Regions from separate parts of the Glaciecola sp. MF2-115 genome, predicted to be linked through region 3. Evidence: predicted binding sites of a transcription regulator. Region 3 holds the regulator's gene; each other region holds the start of a gene.

What was found. The regulator FliA, encoded in region 3, starts transcription of late flagellar genes. The targets are predictions, from matches to a motif close to CTAAAGNTNNNNNNNNNNNNGCCGATA.
Region 1: ACKLNX_RS06180 (DUF3530 family protein) is a predicted target of FliA. The motif match lies at 1,420-1,446, and genes of this name have one in related genera.
Region 2: ACKLNX_RS14110 (flagellar protein MotY) is a predicted target of FliA. The motif match lies at 1,591-1,617, and genes of this name have one in related genera.

The regions. Positions count from the first base shown of each region.
Region 1 is NZ_JBLBVM010000045.1:30,094-33,376, reverse strand. It holds gene ACKLNX_RS06185 (TonB-dependent receptor) at 1-1,299, shown strand, start outside; gene ACKLNX_RS06180 (DUF3530 family protein) at 1,487-2,521, shown strand; gene ACKLNX_RS06175 (hypothetical protein) at 2,663-2,986, shown strand; gene ACKLNX_RS06170 (diguanylate cyclase) at 2,993-3,283, opposite strand, start outside.
Region 2 is NZ_JBLBVM010000055.1:204,954-208,236, forward strand. It holds gene ACKLNX_RS14095 (Grx4 family monothiol glutaredoxin) at 68-394, shown strand; gene ACKLNX_RS14100 (bacterioferritin-associated ferredoxin) at 503-697, opposite strand; gene rnt (ribonuclease T) at 769-1,410, opposite strand; gene ACKLNX_RS14110 (flagellar protein MotY) at 1,650-2,513, shown strand; gene gloA (lactoylglutathione lyase) at 2,517-2,900, opposite strand; partial or broken gene ACKLNX_RS14120 (endonuclease III) at 2,972-3,217, opposite strand.
Region 3 is NZ_JBLBVM010000055.1:82,616-85,898, forward strand. It holds gene flhF (flagellar biosynthesis protein FlhF) at 1-471, shown strand, start outside; gene ACKLNX_RS13550 (MinD/ParA family protein) at 468-1,319, shown strand; gene ACKLNX_RS13555 (RNA polymerase sigma factor FliA) at 1,331-2,059, shown strand; gene cheY (chemotaxis response regulator CheY) at 2,111-2,494, shown strand; gene ACKLNX_RS13565 (protein phosphatase CheZ) at 2,525-3,283, shown strand.

The DNA.
Region 1 (3,283 bases), on a different contig from region 3:
TTCTATTTTGATGAGCAAGTAGATACTGGCGACACCTTGTTTTACGGTTCAGGTACTCGTAACTTCTTCAACGTCTTGGGTTTAAGTGATTTATTTGCTGGTGTTGAGGGTGTGTACGGCTTAGCGCCAAATACCTTCTTCGCAGCTGATCAATACATCAACAGCGAGTTTACTCAAGACAACCAAGCTTATTCACTTTTCGTTAGTTTAGATTATGACCTTAGTGAAGCACTTACAGCAACCTTCGGCGCAAGCTACACGAAAGATGAGAAAGCTGTCACGATTGCCTCTGATAACCAAGAAGTCTTATCTTCAATTGATTTTGATACTGATCCAACTTTATTTGGTGTGCCACTTACATCAATTCCTACATTGGCCCCCTTTGTACCCACTTTGAAAGGCGTGCAGTTTTTACCACCACAACTCGTATTTCCAAATGAAGTTGAAAATGGCAAAAGCTCGGACAGCAAAGCAACTTGGAGTGTGCGTTTAGCGTATGAGCTCAATAAGAATGTTAACTTCTTTGCAACTGCAGCGACTGGTTTTAAAGGTACATCTTGGAACTTATCGCGCGATACACGTCCGTTCCCTGGTGACGCAAGCGCAATTGCAAGTGCAGGTTTGACTCAAGCTAACCAAAGCTACGGTACGCGTTATGCTGGCCCTGAAGAAACTAAAGTGTATGAGTTAGGCATAAAAACAAGATTTAGTAATGCGGCTATCAACATTACAGCTTTTGACCAAACGATTAATGGCTTCCAATCAAGCACCTTTGTTGGAACAGGGTTCGTATTAGCGAATGCTGGTAAGCAATCGACCAAAGGTGTTGAGTTTGATTCTAAATTTAATGCTACTGATTCAATCGATATTACTCTTGCAGGTATGCTTTTAGACCCGATTTACGATTCTTTCGTAGGTGCGTCTGGCTTAACCGGCCCGACCGATTTATCGGGTGAGAAACCTGCTGGTATTCCAGAGCGTACATTTAACGCTGGTATTACGTATAACTTCGAGTTTGATAACGGCATGTTCGGTTACATTCGCACCGACTATCAATACGAAAGTGAAGTGCGCTTAGTATCAAATGTACCTGCGGAGTTGACTCGAACTGTCAGTACTATAAATGCTAGTGCAGGTTTGACCATGGAGAATGGTTTAAGCTTTCAAATTTGGGTGCGTAATTTGAACAACGATGAGTATTACTTATCTGCGTTCCCACCACCGATTCAAAGCGGTAGTTTCAATGCGTATCCAAATCAACCTAGACTCGTTGGCGCATCAGTGTCATACGAATTCTAAACTTGATATTTACTTAATATGAAAGCAGCTTTCGAGCTGCTTTTTTTATGCCAAAATAACGCCTTAGTAGTACTAATTTCTATTTTTATGTAACTAAGGTTTTAAATAAAATTAAAAAGGTTAAACGTCTTAAATCGCGGGCCGATAAACTATTATTACACATGACTAACTGACTGAACTTATATCTATGCAGAATCCAAGCAATAGAGCTAATTTTCAACACAAACGGTGCCCTAAATTGCTCCGTGCTATCTCTTTTAGTCATCTATTGTGCTGTTTAATTTGCTTTCTCCTAGCTTCGCCACTCGACGCAAACGCTCAGTCAGCTTCTTTTGCAGAAAAGACAGCGCTCGATATTAAAAATCAAATGCATAACGATGAGTTTACTTTAATAGAAATAGGTGACAACAGTATGCCAATTCTAATCTCCTTGTCGGAACAACCCATAACGAAAGGCGTCGTCATGATCATAGGGGATGCAGACTCACCTTTAGGTAAAAAGGACTCTTTGGTTCATGTTGCAAAAACACTACCCGCACTTGGATGGACAACTGTCGTAATGCCCTCACTAGGGTTACGATCAGGTCCTAACATCGCCTTCCCGATAGAGCGAACAGATACAGCAGTAACAAAGGCACAACCTGACAGCCCCGATACCGAAAACTCAGCTGTTGAACTCAACGCCGTTGAGGGCAACCCTGCAAGCGAAGAAGACGAAGAGGATAAACCGACAAACGCAGTCGAAACGATTAATAGTCTTTCAGCACGGCCAGCAATCACAGAGGCTGAGTTGATAGTTTATTCACAAGAAGTTGAGGCCTATATTGAGTCAGTTCTACAACATATGAAATTGACCATGGGTCATCGCATTGTTGTCACACAAGGCATTACCGCAGCTACGATAACGAAGTTAATTGTTGATAAGCCTACCTCGTCGAATATTGATGCACTTGTCATTAACAACCCTTATTGGCCAATTCGGAAGCTGAATAATAAGGTGCCAATGCTTATCGCTCAAACTCCTATTCCTGTACTTGATCTCACCAGCTATTGGGACAACAGCTGGAGTAAGCAAACAGCTGCCAAGCGTGAAATTGCGGCACGCACAGAGCTTAAGGAAGTTTATCGCCAAGTAGAAATAGTTGGGCAAAGCTTCGACCAACGACAAATGGAATACATCTCTCGGCAAATAATAGGTTGGACCGCCTATTTGGGTTGGTAAAAATTAGGATATCTTTATTTTGTTATTTAATTCCCAATAATACAAAGACTTAAACTTAATCATCCCTACAAAGCTCACGAATTAAATTTATCTACCTATACTTTAATCATACTTCCGTCGAATTATCATTGGCACACTATTTTGTTAGTTCAAAATTTTATAGATAACAAAGCAGAGCAGCTTGTATTCTACTTACGTTCTTATTGGCAGAACAAGTTGCCCTATGCTGAGCTTGAGTGTTTTTTATGGGACACGTTTGAAGAGTGGACGCTGGTTAAAAATCAACATTCACAGCCATATAGTCACAAAGAACGGATTTTCTGGCATGTGCTGCACCAAGCTCACTATTGGGAGGAGCCCTTAATACGCAATGACGACTGCATTAAAGCCCAATTGTCGATGTGTGTATTGTTTTTAGAAGGGCAAGGACTCTGCCCCTTAGATGTTGTAGGGATACGACCTTAAAGGATTTTAGCTGCCATTACTGTGCGCAAGTACCACTCTGTTTCGTCCGCCTTCTTTTGCTTCGTACAATGCTTTATCTGCATCTTCAAGCCAAAGAACAGCTTCTCTGTAGTCGCTCGAAAACTGCGCTATACCAATACTGATTGTATATTTTATTGCGATATCTTCGTATTGAACTGCATCTAAGGAAACGAGTTTTCTTAGTCTTTCAGCCATAATATTTGCTGTCTTCTCTGTAGTTTCAGGAAGAATAATAACAAACTCTTCTCCACCATAACGACCACAAATGTCAGTTTC
Region 2 (3,283 bases), 120 kb from region 3:
CAAGATTAACCGCATCTCTACTCATATTCAAATTACATTTAAGCATTACTCAGATAAAGGTCATCAAATGGAAACTATAGATAAAATTAAAGAACAAATTGCAGAAAACCCAGTCTTATTGTACATGAAAGGCTCTCCTAAACTGCCAAGTTGTGGTTTCTCTGCTCAAACTGTTCAAGCTTTGATGAGTTGTGGTGAGCAGTTTGCGTACGTTGATATTCTGCAAAATCCAGATATTCGAGTTGAATTGCCAAAATATGCTGACTGGCCAACATTTCCACAATTGTGGGTGAAAGGTGAGTTAATAGGCGGTTGTGACATTATTTTAGAAATGTTCCAACAAGGTGAGTTGCAGCCATTGTTGAAAGAAGCTGCGGTTAAAGCTGAAGATTAATTTTTATTTACGTACTCTAAAATAAAATTTTCACAATAAAAAAGCCTCGAAAGAGGCTTTTTTATTGAATCGTGTTACTTGAACGGTAGCTAGAGTTTTAAGTAAGGCTTAGCCTACGTCCATGAATAAGGTTTCATCTACAATAGTGTTATCGATAATTTCTTGTGCTAATTCAACGCATTTTCCGCACTGACTACCAAGTTCCATGATTTGCTTTAGTTCGCGCATATTACCCACGCCATGTGTTTCCACCGCGCTTTTAATTTGCTTATCAGTTATGCCATAACACATACAAACGAACATCAAGAATCACCTCTTAATCAATATGCAAATGATAATAATTCACATTTAGATTGAATGCAAGCTTTTTGCGATTAATTCTCAATTAGATTTGGAAGTGGCCATCCACCTAAGTTTTTGTAGCGATTTACAATATAACAAAATAATTCAGCGGTGCGCTCTGTATCATATAATGCGGAATGTGCTTCGGATTGATCAAAAGGTATTCCCGCGGCTTGGCATGCCTTAATCAGGACTGTTTGCCCGAGCGCTAATGCCGCTAGTGATGTTGTATCAAATGAAACGAAAGGGTGGAATGGTGTGCGCTTAATATTCTGCCTGGCAATAGCTGCATTAACAAAGCCTTGATCGAAACTCGCATTGTGAGCGACGATAACCGAACGTTGGCACTCAGCTTCTTTTTGATGTTTACGAATATGCTTACATAGGTTTTTCATGACAGTGTTCTCATCGAGAGCGCCACGTAAAGCACAGTTTGGGTCAATACCGTTAAACTCTATCGCCGCTTGTTCAATGTTTGCACCTTCAAAAGGTTCCACATGTTCATGAAAGGTGGTGTCAGGAACGAGGTCTCCTTGCGCATCAAACTTCAATGTGACGGCCGCAATTTCTAGCAGCGCATCCGTGCTTGCATTAAAACCAGCTGTCTCTACATCAATAATGACGGGGAAATAACCTCTAAATCGATCTTGAAGCTTAGGTTTAGTCGTTGTCATGAAATACTTATAAATCCCTAGAGTGCATATTAATGTGATTGAAATAAAAGAAGGAAGCTTTGGTAGCATTGAGCAGGTAAGCTAAGTACATGACTCAAAAGCTTTTTTACGAAATCAAAGCGCAAACTCTCATCTATACTTTGTTTTATAGGATTATTTACGCCAGATTTGTCAGCAATTCTAAACATTTTATTCAAATTGTCGATACCTTATCTAAGTTCTCGGAGATTGAATCTACAATGAAAAAATACTTATTAAGCTTTATTTGTTTACTTCCCATGCTTGCGTCAGCAAATTTGCGTGAGTACAACGCGTCCGTAGAAAACTCCGAATGGATGCTTGGTGAGCAAACCCGCTTAATGTGTGAACTAAAGCATCCCATACCAGGTTATGGAGTGGCTTCTTTCGTGACAGAAGCCTCAAAACAACTTAATTTAGAATTCGTCCTCGATATGCTCCGTCTCCCAAATAAATACGATAGTGCGACGGTTTATTCTGTGCCGCCGAGGTGGATGCCTGGTGCTCTTCAAAAAACGATAGGAACAATGAGTTTACGCAAGCAATATGATGGTGATCTTCCGTCAGAATCCGCTTGGGAAATGCTGACAGAACTAGAGAAAGGGTATTGGCCCACCATTCATTATCAAGATTGGAGTAATCGATACGATTCGGTCGCTGTTGCTCTTAATGCTAGCAATTTCGACAATTCATATTTTGCATTTTCTGAATGCGTTGCCAATTTATTACCCTATAGTTTTGAAGATATTGCATACACAGTATTAACGTATAAAAAGAGCAGTGTGGAGCTCACCAACTATTCAAAACGACGTTTAGATATGATTGGTGACTATTTAAAAGAAGATATTGAACTGGAGTTAGTATTGCTAGATGGTTACTCAGATAGCTATGGCGGCTCTTGGAACAATGAGCAATTATCGATCCGCAGAGCCAACGAAATTCGTGATTACTTCGCTTCTCAAGGTGTTGATACAACACGAATTGAAGTGACAGGGCATGGTGAGAAGCGGCACATCTCACCAAATGATAACGAACTGTCGAGAGCGAAAAACCGTCGTGTGATAATTCAACTCGCCAAGTTATAAGCTTTACTTCTCTTGGATGAGTTCGATAGCGTAGCCATTCGGGTCCCTAACAAAGGCAATGATAGTTTCACCGCCTTTCACTGGCCCTGGTGCACGGTAAACGTCACCACCTTTAGCGCTGATTTCGTCACAAACAGCATATATATCATCAACGCCGATGGCTAAATGTCCAAAGGCATCTCCGTGCTCATAATCCGTCTTACCCCAGTTATAGGTGAGTTCAATGACAGTGTTATTGTCTTCATCGCCGTAGCCAAGGAATGCCAGAGTATATTCGTATTCTTTATTGTCACTTTGACGAAGAAGCTTCATACCGAGTGTTTCTGTATAGAATTGGATGGATTTTTGTAGATCACCAACGCGCAACATAGTATGTAATAGTCTCATTTTTTTCCTTTAGTGGTTCATTCAAAGAATTAATCGAATTTTAAATGTTATCACTTTTTGTTGCAGGAGGTTTATTCAGTTTTGTTTTTAAACTCACATAAATCTTGGATAATGCAGTTACCACATCGTGGTTTTCGAGTAATACATGTATATCTTCCATGCAAAATTAACCATTGATGAACATCCACTTTAAACTCTTTTGGTACCACTTTTAGTAGTTTTTCATCGACTTTGTCGACATTTTTACCCATCGCGAGCTTAGTACAGTTACCGACACGAAAGATATGCGTGTCAACAGCTATGGTTGGCCAGACAAAAGATAATAAAACTAGATATTGAAGTGTTTCTCATGTTGGCATATTTGAGGCGGCATGGAACTTTAT
Region 3 (3,283 bases):
GTGAAGAAAGCACAAACTTCAGAAGAGTTAGCTCATATACTTCACCAAATGAGACACAAGAAATTGGTATTGATAGACACGGCAGGTTTCAGTCAGCGTGATGCAAGATTGGTTACTCAACTAAACGATTATGAAAAAGAGACCACGGCAAACATTAAAAAGTACCTAGTGTTACCGGCTGGATCACAGTATCAGGTGTTACATCAAACCATACAAGCGTATAAGAATATAAACTTAACTGGCTGTATTTTCAGTAAATTAGATGAATGTTACAGTCTAGGTGAAGCACTTAGTGTAGTGATTGAAAATGACCTTAGGCTAAGCTACGTAACGGATGGACAGCGAGTGCCAGAAGACATTAAGTTAGCAGATGCGAAAAATTTAATAATGGTAGCGTCAAAACTTTATAAAAAGTACGCTTTGGCGCATACTAAGCTATCCATCTCTGATGAAGGCGTCAGAGCAGTATGATAGAAGACCAAGCGAGTAGCTTAAGAAAAATGAATCAATCCAAATTAATTAAAGTCATGGCAGTCACCGGTGGTAAAGGTGGAGTGGGTAAAACCAACGTGTCTTTGAATCTAGCCATTTCATTGGCTAAAAAAGGTAAACGTGTGATGGTGCTCGACGCCGACTTAGGTCTAGCCAACGTCGATGTGTTACTTGGTTTGCGTGTAGATAAAAATTTATCCCATGTTTTGAAAGGCGAATGCACCTTAGACGATATTCTGGTAACGGGTCCTCACGGTGTAAAAATTGCGCCGGCAACATCAGGCTCGCAATCAATGGCTGAGCTGGGTTCTACTGAACATGCAGGCTTAATTAGAGCTTTTAGCGAATTACGCACAGAGATAGATGTACTCATTGTTGATACTGCTGCGGGCATTTCCGACATGGTAATGAGTTTTTCAAGGGCCGCACAAGACGTCGTTGTTGTTGTCTGTGACGAACCCACATCTTTGACGGATGCGTATGCACTGATTAAAATTCTTAACCGTGAGCACGGTGTTTTCAAGTTTAAAGTCGTTGCCAATATGGTGCGAAGTGATAAGGAAGGTAAAGAGCTTTTTAGCAAGCTTTCCAAAGTGACAGGGCGATTTTTGGATGTTGCATTAGAGTTGGTTGGAGTTATTCCATTCGACGAAAATATTCGTAAATCTGTACGCAAACAAGCTGCTATCGTTGATGCATATCCGTCATCGCCTGCAGCGGTGGCGATTGCTAGCCTAGCTGAAAAATCCATGATGTGGCCAATACCAGAACAACCTGGTGGGCATTTGGAGTTTTTCATTGAGCAGTTAGTGTCGAGAAACGAGTAGGTAATTAATCAGTGAGTAACAAAGTGGCAGTCTATCAACAACAAATTGATAAAAACCAATTGGTGGAGCGACACGCGCCCTTGGTGAAAAGAATTGCTCATCATCTTATGGCAAGGTTGCCAGCGAGCGTCCTTGTGGATGACTTGATTCAAGCAGGGATGATTGGCTTGCTCGAAGCAGCAAGAAACTTTGATGGTTCTAAAGGTGCGAGTTTTGAAACATTTGCAGGAATCCGTATACGCGGTTCTATGCTAGATGAAATTCGCAAAGGTGATTGGACTCCTCGTTCAGTGCACAAGAACAGTAGAGCGATAACGGAAGCGATATCTCAAGTGGAAAAAGCCACAGGTCGTGATGCTCGAGACATTGACGTCGCGGAAAGGTTACAAGTTCCGGTGCAAGAATATCATCAAATGTTGCGAGAAGTTAACGCTGGCAAGTTAGTTGGGATTGAAGATCTCGGCGTTAGCGAAGACGTTCTCACCACGGACGCCACGAAAGGCGAAGACAGTCCTTTTGAAAATATGGTGCAAGGATCATTTCAGAAAGCGCTGGCTCAAGCGATAACAACATTACCAGAGCGAGAAGCAATCGTCCTCTCATTGTACTATGACGAAGAATTAAATTTACGTGAGATTGGTGAAGTCCTTGAAGTCAGCGAATCACGAGTGAGTCAAATTCACAGTCAAGCGATGTTAAAGTTAAAGTCGAAAATGCAGTCATGGCGAACCGTCGACTAAGTTGGCTGCGTTTTATTTTTATAGTTAATTTGTACCTCAGCGGAGGCAGTTTTGGATAAGAATATGAAAATCCTAGTTGTTGATGATTTTTCAACAATGCGGCGTATCATTAAGAATTTGTTAAAAGACCTTGGCTTTACAAGCATTCAAGAAGCGGATGATGGTAATACTGCGTTGCCGATGCTTGTTCAAGGTGATTTTGATTTTGTGGTAACAGATTGGAATATGCCTGGGATGCAAGGTATTGACTTGCTTCGCGCTATTCGAGCTGACGAAAACTTAAAACATTTACCTGTTCTAATGGTTACCGCGGAAGCGAAAAAAGAGCAAATCGTTGCTGCTGCGCAAGCTGGTGTAAATGGTTACGTAGTCAAACCTTTTACTGCGGCTACATTGAAAGAGAAGTTAGAAAAGATTTTTCAGCGTCTTGGTTAACAGCGATATTTCTTAATGGGGTAACGTTGAATGACAACGACCGACAGAGACTTAGTTTCGTTAGAAGAAGCGAAGCAATTAGTTGCATATCTTGAAAATGGTGATCGCAAGCAAGCTAACGCACTGGTTGACACCATCACTATGCGAGAAGCAGGAGAACTGTTTACTGAAGTAGGTATCTTGACCCGCCAGTTACATGATTCCTTGAGCGTGTTTGAGGCTGATGATCGCATTTCTACGTTGACGCAAGATGAAATTCCAGATGCGCAAACTAGACTAAATTACGTGATCGATGAAACTGAAAAAGCAGCCAACATAACGATGGATGCTGTTGAGAAAAGCATGCCTCTTACCGAAGGCTTAAACAAGCGCTTACTTGATATTATGCCTGAATGGCAGAAATTGATGAGTCGCCAAATGGAGCTAGGTGAATTCAAACAGCTATGTAATGAGCTCGATCAATTCCTAATTGATGCTACGCGAGACACCTCAACTCTCAGTTCTATGTTATCTGAAATACTACTGGCCCAAGGTTATCAAGACCTCACTGGACAAGTACTGCGCCGTGTTATCGAAATAGTGAAAGATGTTGAAGATAATTTAGTCGCTATGCTGACAGCGTTTGCTGATGTCGATAGGAAAGAAGATTTTAAAGATAATTCTCAACCTTCTAAGAAAAAGACCGATACAATAAAAGCCGAAGGGCCGATTATCGATGCAGAAACTCGCGACGACGTAGTAAGTGGACAAGACGACGTTGACGATTTACTGTCAAGTTTAGGGTTTTAG